4 regions of the Jeotgalibaca ciconiae genome follow, and region 4 is predicted to be linked to each of the others. Evidence: a T-box and tRNA genes for the amino acid it is inferred to sense, from the RefSeq annotation. Region 4 holds a T-box; the other regions hold tRNA genes.
What was found. The T-box of region 4 lies ahead of argS (arginine--tRNA ligase). A T-box ahead of a tRNA ligase gene usually reads a tRNA of that ligase, here a tRNA-Arg.
Positions count from the first base shown of each region.

Region 1 (4,479 bases), 1.0 Mb from region 4:
AATTACTTGTTGCCAAGGCTAACCGGCCAAGGTATTAATATGTCCAGGCTCGGCGGGGGAATTGGTACAAGAGGACCCGGGGAAACTAAACTGGAAACGGACCGTAGACATATTCACCGACAAATTAATGAAATCAAGAAAGAATTAGAAGAGACAGAGAGACACCGCCAACGTTCGAGAGAAAAAAGACAATCAAGTGGCGTTTTCCAAATTGGTTTAATTGGTTATACAAATGCAGGGAAATCCACTATATTGAATCGATTAACAGATGCTGATACGTTTGAAGAAAACCTATTATTTGCAACTCTGGATCCCTTAACGAGAAAAATGGTTTTCCCTAATCAATTTAAAGCAACGATAACGGACACGGTTGGTTTTGTTCAAAATTTACCTACTCAACTCATCCATGCTTTTCATTCTACTTTAGAAGAAAGCAGAGGAGTGGATTTGTTTCTTCATGTAGTAGATTCCTCGCAGCAATATGTTGAGCAACAAGAAGAGACTGTTTTAGACTTAATCCAAAATCTAAACATGCAAGAAACGCCAATTATCACGGTTTACAATAAAAAAGATAAGATGCATGAAAATTTCCAAGCTCGCTTACACCCACACATTGTCATATCAGCATTAAATGAAGCAGACATTGCAACCTTGCAGGATTTTATGTGGGAAGAGATAAAAAAACACCTTGTTCCTTATGAGCGCGAAGTATCGTTGGCAGAAGATGGAGGAGCACTATTTAATCAACTGCAGCAAGAAACTTTTGTCGAGTCAATGGAATTAATTGGAGAAACAAATCACTATTTATTTAAAGGATATACTAAAAGCAATTCAAAATGGTTAGGAGATCGTTAGGATAATGAGTCAATCAATTCGTAACATAGAATCAATCGTCAATAAGGTAGATGAGCAAATACAAGAAGTATTTAAAGAAGTTCAACAAAAAGTTTTGGAAAATCAAAAGAAGGTATTGGATGGTTTTCGCAAATGCAATGTAAGTGATTATCACTTTACTCCAAGTACGGGGTATGGGTATAACGATATAGGAAGAGACACCTTGGAGGAGCTGTATGCTGAAATTTTCAAAGGAGAAGCAGCTCTTGTTCGTCCTCAAATTATTTCTGGCACGCATGCTATTGCAACTGCCTTACTAGGTGTTTTACGTCCAAATGACGATTTATTATATATTACTGGACAGCCTTATGACACTCTATTGGATATCGTAGGTGTAACAGGAAATGGGATTGGTTCTTTAAAGGAGTACCAAATTGGCTATGATCACGTAGATTTACTTGACGATGGTTCTGTGGACTTTGAAGGAGTAGAAGCGAAGCTAACTGAACAAACAAAAGTAATTGGGATTCAGCGATCACGTGGATATGCAAACAGACCTTCGTTTACCATTGAAGATATCCGAGTAATGATCGAGAAAATCAAACCACTTGCTCCAAATGCCATATTTTTTGTAGATAACTGTTATGGTGAATTTGTTGAGACGATGGAACCAATAGAAGTGGGCGCCGACTTAATTGCAGGATCACTTATTAAAAATCCTGGTGGTGGTATCGTTAAAATGGGTGGTTATATCGTGGGTAACGAGGACTTGATTGAAAAGTGTTCCTACCGTTTAACCACACCAGGAATTGGCCGTGAAGCAGGAGCTACGTTATATAGTTTGCTAGAAATGTATCAGGGGCTGTTTTTAGCGCCTCACGTGGTCGGAGAAGCCGTTAAAGGAGCAATCTTCACTTCAGCACTGCTAGAGGAGTGTGGAGTAGAATCAACGCCCAAATGGAATGATTCGCGTACTGACCTGATTCAAATGGTAGAATTACCTTCTGAAGAACAATTAGTGGAATTCGCACAAGTTATTCAGAAATATTCGCCTGTAGATTCAAACGTTCTACCAATCCCGGCCCCCATGCCTGGTTATGAAAGTAAGGTAATTATGGCTGCAGGAACCTTTATCCAAGGAGCGAGTATTGAATTGTCTGCAGATGGTCCAATAAGACCACCTTATACATTATATATTCAAGGCGGTCTAACATTTGAACACGTAAAATTAGCTGTAACAGCCGCGGTAGAAGAAGTATTTTTTAAAGCATAGGAAATTTGAAAAGGCAGGATATAGTATGTGTTAGATTCGAAAATTCTAATACATACTATATCTTGAAATTTTAAAGCAACAAGGTCTTTTGAAGCGACCATTTTTAAAATAAAAAAAGAAATTGAAAAAACATGTTGACTTTCTTCCAGAAATTTCATACAATTATAAATGTTCTGTTACAGGACACTGTGTTGTCTCAGTAGCTCAGCAGGATAGAGCATTCGCCTTCTAAGCGAACGGTCGGGGGTTCGAATCCCTCCTGAGACGTATTTTATAATCAATCGTATAAATAAAAAATCAAGTGTGTATTTTATATTACATACTTGATTTTTTATTTATGTTTGAAACGTGACTTAATCCCTAAAAAATTAAAACTATGTTATACTATTATTAGAAATTGTGTGGCCGCTCATGCATGGAAAGTGAGGAGATCATTGAATATGGCTAAAAAGATTTCTGAAGAAACAAAAACTATGATTGAAGCTCAACTACGAAAAGGAACCAGTAATTCCCGAATTGCTAGCTTATTGGGGGTTTCTTATGAAGATGCTCTGAAAGTAGTTGATACGATTAAAGAATCAATTCGGCCGGATGTAGGCGATGAGATTCGTTTTACTTTTCGAGACCACAAAATGGTTGGAACAATCCAAAAGTTATTAACAAATAGTGCAGTAGTAGAAATAAACTGGAATCAATCATCTCATATCATGAAAGATATCTGCGAAGACAAAACAATTGTGAATTTCAAAGATATTGATGAATTTGTAAATGTAGGTGAATAAAGAGTCATCAAGGGGAGTACCCCCTTGATAGCTCTTTTTTTTTGGCTTTTTTTTAATCAGTTGAATGCCTTTATTACCTTGAGGCTCAAGCCTGACTTTGGAAATTGGATAAAACATACCTAGAGCAGAGTAGAAACAGAAAACGTAAGATGGTTTTCTACTCTCCGCTAAACAGGCTTTTTATTTATTTGTGAAAGGAATAAAAATTTATTGTTAAAAAGTTTTTAAGAAAAGTTTAAGGTAATATTTTTTTCAGGATGTTTCTTGACAACTATTTGTATTTTATATATAGTTTGGAGGTCAAATGGTTTGATAGTCAAACTATTTGGAATTCAAATTGAATTTGAGCTAAATTATTAAAAGGAGGGAGCCATTCTTTGAGTCATTCTATCGAACAAATCAACTCTTATTTAATTTCCATTTTCGATGAAGTACTGGACATAGAAGAAGATGCTTTGCGCGGTAGTAATTTTTCTGATTTATCAATTAGCGAAATGCATACCTTGGAAGCTATTGGAATGTATTCAGAACATACTTCATCAGAGGTAGCCAAAAAACTAAATATTACTGCCGGCACTTTATCAGTTGCTATTAACACTTTAGTTAAAAAAGATTACGTCGTTCGACAGCGAATGGAAAACGATCGTAGAGTAATTAAGCTTGGTTTAACCAAAAAGGGCAAACTGGTCTATCGGCTTCATGAAAAGTTTCATCGTGAAATGGTAAAACGTACGATTGAAGGTATGGATGACGAAGAAGTGGAAGTACTATTACGAGGTTTAAACAACCTTCACAGTTTCTTATTTGAACTGGTTGAAAGTATTGGGAAAAGGTAATAATAAATGGGAATTAAAATTACAGCAACCGGGCATTATTTACCACCTCAGGTAGTATCGAATGATGACTTGGCAAAGTTTCTAGATACGAGCGATGAATGGATAAAGAAGAGAACGGGCATTTCACAAAGACATATCTCTGCTGGCGAAAATACTTCTGACCTAGCTGCTAAAGCAGCCGAGAATATTTTAAGAAAAAGAGGTATTTCCGGTGAAGAGATTGACTTTATTATTTTGGCAACAATGACGCCCGATGCATCAAGTCCTTCTACAGCCTGTATTGTTCAAGAAAAAATAGGTGCTACCAAAGCTTTCTGTTTTGATATTAATGCAGCTTGTTCAGGATTTGTTTTTGCTCTATCAACGGCATGTCACTTTATGCGAAGTGGGATGTATAAAAAAGGATTGGTCCTTGGTGCAGAAACAATGTCAAAAGTTATTAATTGGGAAGATCGTTCAACTGCTGTATTGTTTGGCGACGGTGCTGGAGGACTACTTTTAGAAGAATCAGATGTAGATTCTTTTGTTGCAGAAGATTTACATTCAGATGGTTCTCGTTTTATGGCTTTAACAGCTGATGAAAAGAAAGTTCAAAATCCTTTTTTATCGAACGAGCAAAATGAAGACAAGCAGTATTTGAAAATGGATGGCAGAGGCATATTTGACTTTGTTATTCGCAGTGTACCAAAAACGATCAATCAATCGATCGAAAACGGCGGTCTAGAAAAGGATGATATATCATGGGTAGTTGCTC
Region 1 is NZ_CP034465.1:2,796,073-2,800,551, reverse strand. Features, by position in the region: gene hflX (GTPase HflX) at 1-855, shown strand, start outside; gene EJN90_RS12980 (methionine gamma-lyase family protein) at 860-2,107, shown strand; tRNA gene EJN90_RS12975 (tRNA-Arg) at 2,301-2,374, shown strand; gene EJN90_RS12970 (DUF2187 family protein) at 2,548-2,889, shown strand; gene EJN90_RS12965 (MarR family winged helix-turn-helix transcriptional regulator) at 3,267-3,725, shown strand; gene EJN90_RS12960 (beta-ketoacyl-ACP synthase III) at 3,732-4,479, shown strand, end outside.
Region 1: it encodes a tRNA-Arg, which carries the amino acid that the T-box ahead of argS (arginine--tRNA ligase) is inferred to sense. The anticodon was not compared.

Region 2 (4,479 bases), 1.2 Mb from region 4:
AAACGGATATACTCGTGTAACGAATTTAAACCATTTGGATCGCGGCTACTATGAGTTTGACTTAAAACTCAGAAAACTTGGAGCAGAAATTGAGCGTGTAAGTGAGAAAGAAGGAAACACACTTTCTGTTAAAGAATTGGATGCATTATTTTTAACAAAATAGAAAAACATTAATAATCTATACAAAGTGAGAGGGGAACAATGTGGCTAAGGATATAGGAATCGATTTAGGGACAGCGAATGTGTTAGTCCATGTTAAAGGAAAAGGAATCGTTCTAAACGAGCCTTCTGTTGTCGCGATTGATACTGCAACAAACCGTGTATTAGCTGTAGGAGCTGAAGCCTATCGTATGGTCGGCCGTACACCTTCCAATATTCGGGTTATACGTCCATTAAAAGGAGGGGTGATTGCTGATTTTGATATAACGGAAGCAATGCTTACTCATTTTATTAATCGTCTGAACGTAAAAGGGTTGTTGACAAAACCAAATATTTTAATTTGTTGTCCAACAAATATCACTACTATTGAGCAAAAAGCAATTATTGAAGCGGCGGAAAAAAGCGGCGGAAAAAATGTCTATCTTGAAGAAGAACCAAAAGTTGCAGCAGTAGGTGCTGGTTTGGATATCTTCCAACCCAATGGAAACATGGTAATCGATATTGGCGGAGGAACGAGTGATATTGCCGTACTTTCGTTAGGTGGTATTGTAACAAGCAGTTCGATAAAGACAGCAGGGGATAAACTTGATTCCGATATTATGAATTATGTAAAACGTGAACATAATCTATTGATTGGTGAAAGGACAGGCGAACAAATCAAGAAAACAATTGGTACTGCCTTAATTCCTGAAAAAATCGAGAATATGGAAATACGCGGTAGAGACATGATCACGGGGCTTCCAAGAACGATTTCAATTACGTCAGAAGAAGTATATTATGCAATGCATGATACATTGATGTTAATTGTAGAACAAGCAAAAGAAGTATTGGAAATCACTCCACCAGAATTAGGTGCTGATATTATTAATACAGGAATTGTGTTAACAGGCGGAGGCGCACTTATTAGAGGAATTGAGCAGTTGTTTAGTGATGAATTAGGCGTTCCTGTTTTTGCTTCTCCGGAGTCGTTAGATTCAGTTGCGTTAGGAACGGGCATTTTGCTAGAAAATATTGGAAAAAAAAAGAGAGACAAACAAGCTGAACCTAGTTGGTTTAGAAGATTACTCCAAAGAAATTAATCGTAAAGGAAGTTCATTATGAAGTTCGACTTTAAACCTATTTTTAAATCAATTTTTATTATTCTGTTATTTATAGTAGCGGCAGTTGCTTTATTTGCTGTGGGCTTAATGATAGGATACGGTGTGCTAGGTGATGGTGAAGCGATGCAAGTATTTGAACGCGAAACTTGGGAGCATATTTTAGAATTTATTCGATAAAGGTAGGAGATTAAGTTTCTTTTATAAAATGCTTCATTAAAATAAGCAAACAGAAGGACTAGTGACAGCTGCTAGTTCTTTTTGTTATATAGGAAAAATAGTTTGTACAAAAGCTGCTCTTTTGCTATAATTATTCTATTGTTGTCTCCTTAGTGTAATGGATATCACGCAAGATTCCGGTTCTTGCGATGGGGGTTCGATTCCCTCAGGAGACGTAAACAAAAGCTCTTTTATTTATGGTGTCGATGCCTCAAATAGAAAAGCTAAATAAACGGATTAGAGAGTGGGAAAAAAGGCGTTCAGCCCCGAATCACTGGAGCGAATAAGCGCAAGATGGTTGCAGACCATCTGAGCCTGATTCGTGAAGTGGACGTCGGGGCTGCCTTTTTGAGCACATTTACGCTACATTATTCGGGTATAGGAAAGAGGCTGGGAGTTTTTTCCCAGCCCCTTTCCTACGTTTAGTCAAGTGATTTCTGCCTAATAATTATCTATCCGTATGAATTTCTTAAACTCTCCCTTGGAGAGTAGATTTGGGGCTATGCTTGATGCGAAGATAGGCATGCCAAATAAACATCCCTTTTTCTATTTTTTTGCGGGGTGTTGTGTTATATTAAAACTGTTGATGGGCCCTTAGAGGCCGTGTACGCATAGTCGTACTTAGTATGGTTCCTGACCATGGAATGCATACATTTTAGTAGTTTGTTCATGCAGGCTACGACTGCAACCTTATCCTTTTTGGGGATGGGTTGCTTTTTTTATTTGTAGTAATAATCCACGATATGGTTCGGGGCAGCTTTCTGTTGGCGAACCATGTTTCGTACGCAAAAAAACAATATTTTCCTTCCTTTCGGATTGCCGCGTTTATTGATGTGGTCCTTGCCAATATAGTTTCCTGATTGGTACCTACGGATATCAATGCCCACAAAAGCGTTCAGTTGGTTGGACGTTTCGAATCGTCGAATGTCCCCCAGTTCCCCGATTAATAAGGCCGAGGACAGCTCACCGATTCCTGGGATTGTGATGTATAAATCGTGTTCCGGTAGTTCCCTCGCCATTGCTATCATCTGGCTTTTGAGTGCCTCCTTTTGGAGGAGCAGGTCTTGGACCCTTTCCGCATAGTAGCTCTTCTTTTGACAGTGAACACTGTTTTCAGCAACGGCTGGATAAGCCCTCCTGTGCCAGAGCGGTTAATTCTTCCGCCTTCTTGCGGGCCCGGTTTTCGGAGATGTTCTTCCTGGTTGATTTGATTCGAAAAGAACTGTTCCAACTCCGGAAATACCAGCTGGAGACAGTTGTGCAAGTGCATGCGCGTGCGTTTGATTTCTTCCTCCACCTCTTGGTAGAAGCGGGATAAATCGCGCAGGTCTTGATAAATATCTTCCTGTACCACCTTCGGTGTCCGTCTTTTCCCGGCATGGGTTTGCGCCAGCTTGTGGGCATCCTGTTTGTCGGCCTTCCAACTTCTCAGCGTATCTTCTTCCAGTTGTTTTTTTGCTTGAAGCGGGTTCAGCAGGGTATAGGACAAGCCGTTTTTTTGGCAGAAGGTTTCCACAGGCCGGAATAGACGCCCGTGGCCTCGAAAACTACTTCCGGAGCTTGCGGCAGAATCTGTATTTCATTCAACAGACCAGCAAAACCTGTTCTCGTGTGTGTAACGTCGCCCTTCCATAGGCACGTAGTGCCTTCATAGATGACGGCATAGCTTTTCTTCATGGAAACGTCTAGTGCGACTACAAACATCACTTTCTCCTCACTTTCTCGTTTGGTTTGAAAGACCCTCGCTGATTCATTCCGATTCCCATTTCCTTTACACGGACTCGAAGTCCAACATACTTAAACCTGATTCTGAAATGACAGTGAAGGAGCTCTGTTTATGTTTCGGACTCTCGGTCCTAGGGGCTACGGTCGAGCTTCCTTTCACCACTACTATATTCCAAAAAAAGAAAATAGTAGGTAGAATCCCCGTCGGGGTTTCTACCTACTAATCTTAGTATGTTTTTTTGGAGTTTTTTATTTATATTTAATGAAAACTTATCCTTTTTTCATAAAATGAATCTTCGTGATTACACTATTGTGTCCATAAAAAAGCCGTGCTAACAGTGGATTTCTAAGTATAATCGAACATTTCATTCTAGCAAGTTAATAATATAATGATAAAAATGAATTTACAATGAGAGGTTGTCAATGTATAATATATCTAATTTTAATGTTTCAGAGTTAAGAATAGGAGTGACGATATGACTTCGTATCACGAATTAAGTAAAAAGGAGATAATTTCTAATGATAAAACGTATCAGTACTTTGACATAGCCGAAGTAACGAAAAAGTTAGATGTATCCTTAGAAAAGATTCCCTATACAATCAGAATATTATTGGAATCTTTAATACGACAAGAAGATGGAATCGATATTACTGAAAAAAATATTGAGCAATTAGCTAAATGGGCAGAAGAAAAACAAGATGGAGAAATCCCCTTTAAGCCTACACGTGTTATTTTACAAGATTTTACAGGTGTGCCAGCGATTGTTGATCTAGCTTCGATGCGTGAAGCGATGATTCGATTTGGAGGAAGAGGAGATCAAATTAATCCTGAAATCCCAGTAGATCTAGTAGTTGATCACTCGGTTCAAGTAGATGCCTATCGTACGCCGGAAGCACTTGCTTTTAATGCAGCTCTTGAGTTTGAACGAAATAAAGAACGGTATACCTTTTTAAAATGGGCACAAAATGCCTTTTCAAATTATCGTGTAGTACCGCCAGCTACCGGAATTATTCATCAAGTTAACATTGAATATTTATCTGATGTGGTTGTTTCCAAAGAAGAAAATGGAGAGAACTGGGCATTTCCTGACAGCTTGGTTGGAACTGATTCTCATACAACCATGATTAACGGGATAGGCGTACTAGGCTGGGGGGTTGGAGGAATTGAAGCGGAAGCATGTATGTTAAATGAACCTTCTTACTTCCCTATTCCAGAAGTCGTTGGTGTTCGATTTGTAGGAAAGTTACGAGCGGGCGCTACAGCGACGGACCTTGCCTT
Region 2 is NZ_CP034465.1:77,291-81,769, reverse strand. Features, by position in the region: gene murA (UDP-N-acetylglucosamine 1-carboxyvinyltransferase) at 1-163, shown strand, start outside; gene mreB (rod shape-determining protein) at 204-1,238, shown strand; gene EJN90_RS00405 (DNA-directed RNA polymerase subunit beta) at 1,257-1,436, shown strand; tRNA gene EJN90_RS00400 (tRNA-Arg) at 1,580-1,651, shown strand; partial or broken gene EJN90_RS00395 (IS110 family RNA-guided transposase) at 2,045-3,182, opposite strand; gene acnA (aconitate hydratase AcnA) at 3,677-4,479, shown strand, end outside.
Region 2: it encodes a tRNA-Arg, which carries the amino acid that the T-box ahead of argS (arginine--tRNA ligase) is inferred to sense. The anticodon was not compared.

Region 3 (4,479 bases), 120 kb from region 4:
GCTGAAACGTGAAGTCTCCTGACAATTCAGGGTCAAATTTCCTATTTTTTCATAGGCCAAGGCGGACTTGTCCGCTTTTCTTATTGGTTTTATAATTCAATGCTTTTATCAGGTAAAAGCAGTGCTCAAAATCGATTCTTTCCTTGATAAAAATAGTTTATCAGATAAAGGTTCGGCTTTAAGAGCGAGCTTTCCTTGATAAACAAGATATATCAAGGAAAGACAATCATAAAAGAGCCTACTTTCCTTGATAAAAGTTTTCTGTCCTTAAACATAATAAGTTGCTTTATTTTTCCCTATAGCTTGGAAGTTTTTCTTTAAGCAATACTTTATTCTATCTAATTTTATCTCTTCTCCACACCATCTATAAATCTGGCTAGTAGTTATTTTTTCCTCAGAAAATAAAATTCTATACTCTTCTACCGCTTCCAAAATACGCTGTATCATTATTTGTTGGTAGCTGCATTTTCTGCATGTGTATTTTCTTCTTCCGTACTCCAAATCAAACGAAAAACATTTTTTGCAATACAATCCCTTCTTCAAATCTTCAAAGGTATATGGAGGCAGCTCTTTATAAGGGTATTCCAGAACATGCTCTTCATGTAAAACTTGGATGATACGTTCTTGATTCTTTACTTTACAGCAAGTAGATTTTTGTATGTTATCGATGTGTTCGTGAATTTGGCTCGGTAAAATAAAAGATGGAATCTCAGGAAGGTTGTAAAGCGTGAATTCAGAATTGATAAAGATAATATATCCCTCGATTTGTAGATTTATCCCACGTGCTTTAAAAATCTCTCTGAGCCGATTCTTGGTTTTAACTAACTGATTTAAAGGATTATCTGGTTGATATTCTTTTTTGGAAGAAAAAAACTCCTCACCATAAAAATAGGAACCAGAAAATCCTTTAATTTCGTAAATAAAAGCAATATTCTCTTGGATAATCAATGAATCAATTTGAAAATAACGTTGTCCTGATTTAAACGTTAAATCATTAAAAACCATACAGTCATCTACCTTCCCATTGATTAACTTATCGTATAGGCACTCTTTCTCATAACCCTTTCTCAATGAAAAATAATAGTATTTGTCTTCGGGTTTTAGCTTCATCCTGCAGAATAACGACTCCATCATTATTAAATTTGTTGGTCTAGTGCGTTTTTTATAAATCATGTAAATCCCCCTTGTCCTCTCTTGCTAATAACATACGCAAAAATCTGTTTTATCTTTATTTTTCTTTCAGAGAGCCTTGCGGTATAATAAAAATGAATAAAAGGGAGAAAGATGGGTGAAATCAATTGGAAAAAAATACGGCTAGAAAAGCGTTAGAAAATATGAACCCGGATCCAGAAAAAGAATCTCCTCGCCGAAGCTGGATGTATATTTTTATTGGCATTATCTTAATTTTTGGGTTGACTTTTATTTTTCAACAGCTAAACGATTCCCCTAACGAAACGATTGATCCGTATAGTTTTGACCAATTAAAGGACCAAGTCCAAAGTATGCGTCAACAGCTTGATCAATTAGAAAAACAAAATTCTGCTCTTGAAGGACGCATCGAAGAATTGGAATCGTTAATTGAATAATCACCAGAAAGGAACCTTCATACTTTGTAAAGGTTCCTTTTAAATTTATTTTATTAAACGAAACTAGACATTGAACCCATTTTATGAAATAATAAATAATGTTTTGGTCCCGTAGCTCAGTGGATAGAGCACTCGTTTCCTAAACGAGGTGTCGGAAGTTCAATTCTTCTCGGGACTGTATAAAGCTTGCTATAAAAAGGCTACAAGTCTATTAAGGAAAAACTCTAACATCCTCAATTGAGGATGTTTTTTCATAGACTAGGGGATTATAAGTTCAGCCATCAATGTCTAGCTCCCAAGTCCTGACCTAGTGAAAAAAAGATAAATTTGCCCCATTTCGCGCTTCGCTGCTCGCTAACGCATATCATTCGACTAACCCGCTGAAGCGTGAAGTCTCCTGACAATTCAGGGTCAAATTTCCTATTTTTTCATAGGCCAAGGCAGACTTGTCCGCTTTTCTTATGTGTAAAATCTTTCCAAGGGTTTTTGTTTGACACTTTATTTACCATAGTTGTATTATTGTTTCTTAATAACTAATAATAGAGAGGTCGTGAATGAATGCTTCAAATGGAATCCTTTGAAAACGTCATACAAATTACGATTGAAAAAGAAAATAACTTATTTTTAGTAAAAGAAAACGATGGTTTTATACTGATAGATACAACGGTTGCATCAGATCAAATTGAAGAAGTAATTGAATTTATTCAAACTTCTGGGCTTCCTCTAAAGGCAATTGCAATTACGCATAGTCATGATGATCATTTGGATGGTTTTCCACAATTTCAAAAAGCTTTTCCAAATGCACCTGTTTATTTCCCAGAACGGGAGTATCAACTTATTTTGAAAAAAGAGTTGCTGCCTTCTGATAAACAAGTACCATTGAAAGAAGGGATTCCTGATTCACTTCCTTTCACGCCAGATTTGTTACTCAAAAGTGGAGATAAGGTTGGAGAGCTGGAAGTTCTATTTACTCCAGGACATACACCTGGTCATATTTGTTTCTTCCATCCAACACTTCGTTATTTATTAGTTGGTGACGTCTTGCAAACATTAGGAGGAGCTGCAATTTGTGGTGTGCATCGTGATGCATTTCCAAAACCAGCCCGCTTAAATTGGGATTTAGAACAGAGCATTCATGTAGTCGAGGATTTCTTAACATTAAACCCGACCTATGTCGGAACAGGTCATGGCGAAGTGATGCAAGATCCAATGAGCATTCTGCCAAAAACCATTGCAGAAGCAAAATCACTTGTGAACCTGTCTCAACCGCATTAATATAAAATAAATACGAAAGCAGCTACCCTATTTCAGAGTAGCTGCTCTTTTTATTTGACTAACTTTTCAGATCCTTACTCTATCATATGGTAGGTAGTACGTTGATTTTGTCAGGGGATCATAAAGATGAACTTTTTATTTAATTTGTTAATGAGGATCCATATGAAAGAAATAATTCTCAGTCTGTCCGAACCTAACAAGTGCTTTCTGCAACTGAACAATTTAAACATCCTCTACTGTATTATTCCTACTTTTTAAACACTTGTTTAAAAAGTAGGGGCAAGCCAGGATTTGCTTACGACTACATTATACTACCTCTCTTACATTTATGCGACTACTCTTTTTGTGAAAAAAACTTTTAACAAGAAGTTATATTGTTTAAATTTAGAGATATTTACGGTATATTATCATTAATTTGAAATAAAATTCTTGTTTTTTTAATCAATCTCTCATTATTTAAAATATAACTCAATAAAAAAAGATTGTTCTTCTAATTCCCAAATTAGGCAATTTAACACTAGTAAAAACTTTAAAAATCAGATTCATTCTTTTATATAACATTATTTATTGCATTTTTAGTTTAAAAATAAACATTTTAATATAATACGTTTAAAATCATTTGTTTTTTATTTTGCCAAATTGACAATTTTTAAACATAAATGAACTTCGCTTGAGACACTATTCAATTTGTAAACTTTTGTTTAAATTGACAATTTATGATTAAAAAGTCCCAGATTTTCTTAACTTTCCATTATTAAGAAAATCTGGGACTTTTTGTTATTTGATTGTGACTTTATCTGTCCAAGGATGGGCAGATTCGGCCACCGCTTGGTTTAGTTCTTCAATGTTGTTGCGTCCTTCCGTTTCTAACCATTCTTGCACAGCTTCTTTTCCATCGCGTGCATAGATCGCCACGGAATCCTTCCAGGTTGCACGGCCGCATAACACACCATTAAAGGTGGAACCGGCTTCCCTCGCAAAGCGGACAGTATCTTGGAACAACTGAGCGGATACGCCAGCGCTCAGGAAAATGAACGGCAGATGCGTTGCTTCCGATTGGTCTTGGAAGTGTCGCAAGGCTTCCTCACGAGAATATACGGTCTCTCCCTCCGTAAATCCTTCCACATAATTCATGTTGACCGGCACTTCCATCTTCAGTACATCCACGCCGTAGCGTTCTTCGGAGAAGATACGCATTGATTCATTCACTTTATGCGGTTTTACTTGAGCGTATTTTGCAGATTTTACGTCATCGTCAGTGGCATCATAAGTCACGATCTCCAGGAAGAAAGGAATGTCTTCTGCCATGCATTCGGATCCGACGCGTTCCACGAAGGCATGTTTCTGGTCATTGATGTCGTCACTCTCATCCACATCGTAGTAGAGTAGGATTTTCACAGCATCAGCGCCCAGTTCCTTGATGCGTTTGGCAGACCAATTTGGTAACAAGTCCGGCAGGCGTCCCACTTCCGTTGCATCGTAGCCCGTCTTTTCATAGGCGACGATCAGCCCAGCATCTGTAGCGCGTGCTTCCGCGGCTGGAAGGCCATATTCCGGATCCAGCAGGATCGACGAAGCATAAGGGGTCAACCCTTGGGAAATCTCGATTTTAAAATTA
Region 3 is NZ_CP034465.1:1,907,054-1,911,532, reverse strand. Features, by position in the region: gene EJN90_RS09010 (nuclease-related domain-containing protein) at 268-1,173, opposite strand; gene EJN90_RS09005 (hypothetical protein) at 1,299-1,586, shown strand; tRNA gene EJN90_RS09000 (tRNA-Arg) at 1,692-1,764, shown strand; gene EJN90_RS08995 (MBL fold metallo-hydrolase) at 2,145-2,861, shown strand; gene lacD (tagatose-bisphosphate aldolase) at 3,639-4,479, opposite strand, start outside.
Region 3: it encodes a tRNA-Arg, which carries the amino acid that the T-box ahead of argS (arginine--tRNA ligase) is inferred to sense. The anticodon was not compared.

Region 4 (4,479 bases):
GACTTCACGCTTCAGCGGGTTAGTCGAATGATATGCGTTAGCGAGCAGCGAAGCGCGCAATGGGGCAAATTTATCTTTTTTTCACTAGGTCAGGACTTGGGAGCTAGACATTGATGGCTGAACTTATAATCCCCTAGTCTATGAACAAAAACAGCAAAGCAGATTTTTATCTGCCTTGCTGTTTTTTCTGGGTAGAACATTCAAAAAAATCGGACTATCTTATTTCGCTTTTTTACATTTTACTTGGTGCTTTAACGCCTAGTAGACGTAAGCTTTCTTGCAAGACTACCGTCGTTGCTTTTACAAGAACAAGACGTGCATTTCTTTGTTCATCTTCAATTAAAATTCTTGTATTGCCATAATATTTATTAAATGCTTGCGATAAATGTAATGAATATTTTGCAATAACGGAAGGTTCGAACTTCTCAAAAGCAGTCAACACGATATCTGGGAAACTATTGATTAATTTAATTACTTCCCAAGCATATTCATCATCCAAACTTAATTTTTCTTCTAGATCCAGCTCTACATCTGCTTTACGTAAAATACTTAGCGCACGCGCATTTGTATATTGAACGTAAGGGCCTGTTTCGCCTTCAAATTGAACGACTTCTTCTAGGACAAAGTCAAAGTTATTCAGACGATCATTTTTCAAATCATGGAAAATGACGGAACCAATACCAACTTGTTTGGCAACTTCTTCTTTATCTTCCAAATTAGGATTCTTTTCATTGATTTGTTCCATTGCTAGATTCGTTGCTTCGTTCAGTACTTCTTCTAGAAGAATAATTTTTCCTTTACGAGTTGAAAGTTTTTTACCACCTTGCGTAATCAACCCAAATGGAATATGATACATATCTTCTGCCCAGTCGTAACCCATTTCTGATAAAACAGCTTTTAATTGTTTAAAATGATTGGATTGTTCATTTCCCACTGCATACAAGGAAAGTGCGAAGTCATAGGTACGTTTGCGGTAGATTGCTGCCGCTAAGTCACGCGTAATATACAAAGTTGCTCCATCACTTTTCTTGATTAAGGCAGGATTTAAATTATACTTTTCTAGATCAACAATAGTAGCGCCACGATCAGTAGTCAACAGATTTTTCTCTTCTAATAATTCAACTACTTCATCCATTTTATCATTATAGAATGCTTCTCCATTGAATGAATCAAATGAAATATCCAACATCTCATAAATCTTCATGAATTCTTTCAAGGATTCTTCACGGAACCATTTCCAAAGCTCACTTGCTTCTTGGTCACCGTCTTCCAACTTTTTAAACCACTCGCGTGCCTCATCTTCAAGTTCTGTTTCTTCTTCAGCAACTTCATGGAATTGAACATATAATTTCAAAAGTTGTGCAATGGGATCAGCTTTTACATCAGCTTCATTGCCCCATTTTTTATAAGCCACGATCAGCTTTCCAAATTGAGTGCCCCAGTCACCTAAGTGATTGATTTTTACGGGTTTATAACCTACTTTTTCGACAATATTTGCTAAGGCATTACCAATTACCGTTGAACGTAAATGTCCCATTGAAATTGGTTTTGCAATATTTGGTGAAGACATATCGATAGGAACATTTTTTCCCTCGCCAATTGAAGCGTCCCCGAATGTATCCTTTTGTGTCGTAATTTCTTTTAAAACAGCGGAACTGATTTCATTTTTATTTAAAAAGAAATTCAAGTACGGTCCTACTGTTTCCGTTTTTTCAATAAAACTGTGATTGATTTTTTCTGCCAATTCATTGGCAATCATTTGTGGAGCTTTACGGAATACTTTCGCCAAAGAAAACGCTGGAAAAGCTACGTCCCCGTGGTCTGCATGTTTGGGATTTTCTAACAAATCGAATATTTGCTCTTCTGTTAAATGCTCCGCTACGTGCTGGTGAATTTCTTTTGCAATTAATAATTTATAATCCATTCTTCTTCTCCTTTGTTATATCTCTATCTAAGTACTTAGAGTTCACATGGTGAACAAAAAAAAGCGTCCTCTTTTGCCCTTGCAAAAGAGAGACGATTATCCGTGGTACCACTCTCGTTTGGCGCAAAATCGTGCTACGCCCTCTTTACCTGTAACGGAGCTACCCGAATAATCCTACTGTTTTCAGATCATTTTCAAAAGAAGTGCGGTTCATTTTTCTTATCGCTGTGGGCTTTCACCATCCCCACTCGCTCATAGCGTAAATGAAAAAGTACTCTCTTCTTCATAGAATCTCTATATCTATCATAATATAGCAAGAAAAGGTGCAATTGTCCATTGATTTTTACCCTATCTAGAAGAAAGTGTTTTGTTTTGAGTCTGCTTTCCTTTTTCAGTACACTATAACTACTAATAAGATTTGGGAGGAAAGATACATGCCTTGGACAGAACAGGATTATCCAAGTAGTTGGAAAAATTTAGATGTGAATACTCGTCGAAAAGCAATCGATATCGCAAATGCCATGCTAGCTGATGGATACAAAGAAGAAAGAGCTATCCCAATCGCTACATCCCAAGCCAAAAAATGGGCAGAAGACGCAACTGCAAAAGAGAAAAAAGAATTAAAAGAGAAAGATTTAACGAAACATGATTCTGATGGTGACAATAAAGGTCCAGAATATATTGAAAAAGACGTTCATGTTCGCTATATTGAAGAGGAAGAACATTGGGAAGTAAAAACAGAAGGTGCAAAACAAGCCTCGGATACTTATGACACTAAAAAAGAAGCAGAAAAACGCGCAAAAGAAATTGCTGAAAAACGAGGGACGAAAGTTGTTTCCCATAAAAAAAATGAATAAGTCTTTACTAGAAAAGCGGACAAGTCCGCCTTGGCCTATGAAAAAATAGGAAATTTGACCCTGAATTGTCAGGAGACTTCACGCTTCAGCGGGTTAGTCGAATGATATGCGTTAGCGAGCAGCGAAGCGCGCAATGGGGCAAATTTATCTTTTTTTCACTAGGTCAGGACTTGGGAGCTAGACATTGATGGCTGAACTTATAATCCCCTAGTCTATTAGAAAAGCGGACAAGTCCGCTTTCCCTATGAAAAAACAGGCAATCCGCCTTAGAGAGCAACGAAGCATGCAATGAGACAAATTTACTAGTCCCGAACCCAGTAGCTAGGCAGTGACGGCAGAACTTGTACTCGCTTAGCCTAAAATAACGATGTTCAAGTTCATTTTACGGCTCGAATGTCTTTGTTTTTCTAGAATAAAGATGTTCAAGGATAAATTTATTGCTGGACGTCGTTATTTCTAAAAAATAAAGATGTCCAGCATCGAAATCCTATTGGAACGTCTGTTTCTATAAAAACATCAAACTTTATAAAGCAGAACTTACGCTACCCTGATTTATGAAAAAACCAATCATTTTCAATTAATGATTGGTTTTTTGTTCGTTAATAAATTGTATAATTTCCTGAACCGTAATCCTTTGTTGCTCTTCAGCAGAAATGAGGGATTCTCCGTCGCCTTTTTGGATACCGTAGTTTCCAAATTGCGCATGATTCCCGCCTGCAATAATGATCTCATCATGATTTTCTGGCAGCTTTGAGCGATATTCTTCAACCTTCTCTTGATTCAATACATGGTCTTCGCTCCCATATAGGGACAAGACTGGTAAATGAGTTTGTGATAAATCAGCAGTTGAATAGGATGCTAATAAGATTAAGCCTGCTAACTCTTCTACCGCATTACTTGCAAAAATTGCAGCCATTGATCCACCTAACGAATGTCCTGCCACATACCACTGTGAAATTTCGGGATGCTCTGCCATGATGGATTCAGCTGCATTAATATCGAATACTGCCAATCCAAAGGGCATATCTGCCAAAAAAACTGCATATCCTTCTTCAGCCAGACTTTGCATCAAAGGTGCATAAGCTTCCTCCTCCACTTTCCCTCCAGGATAAAAAATAATTCCAATTTCAGCTTCTTCATTCTTGGGATAAAATCGAAGCGGATCTCCTTCAAAAACCGTTACTTTTTCATTTGATTCTAAAGCTATCAGAGCTTCATCAGTTGCATCATAGTCGTCATTTATATACCAAGCGAATAAGCCAATAAAAATAAAAAAGATGATGACCATCCCACTCAAGATTTTCTTCCAAACGGCCTTCATTTCTGATCCCTTCCTTCTTTTTTTAATTATGCTTCTTATTATAGTAGAACAACAGATAATAAGAAGTAGAAAGCAAAAAAAACCTAAGACTGTAGATTATCTCAGGATTTTTTTTTCCTCATATTATAAGCAAATGCAACTGTTACAGCAGGATTTGCTTTCTTTGCATCAACAAACACACGTAGTAATGCTTCTCCGTATCTACCTAGATTCTCTTTAATACGATGAGGATTCTGAATAATAATCATCCGCTTCGTAAAGTCGCTTGAGAGGCAGTCCCATAAGGCATCTAAATTCTTCCCATAATAGTCTGGAAGTTCCATTTTTTCTTGCAAAATAACATGTGCCGCTTCCTTATCTATAAAGCTGCTTCCATC
Region 4 is NZ_CP034465.1:1,782,991-1,787,469, reverse strand. Features, by position in the region: gene argS (arginine--tRNA ligase) at 233-1,924, opposite strand; T-box leader at 2,010-2,220, opposite strand; gene EJN90_RS08420 (DUF2188 domain-containing protein) at 2,359-2,781, shown strand; gene EJN90_RS08415 (alpha/beta hydrolase) at 3,359-4,102, opposite strand; gene EJN90_RS08410 (barstar family protein) at 4,204-4,479, opposite strand, start outside.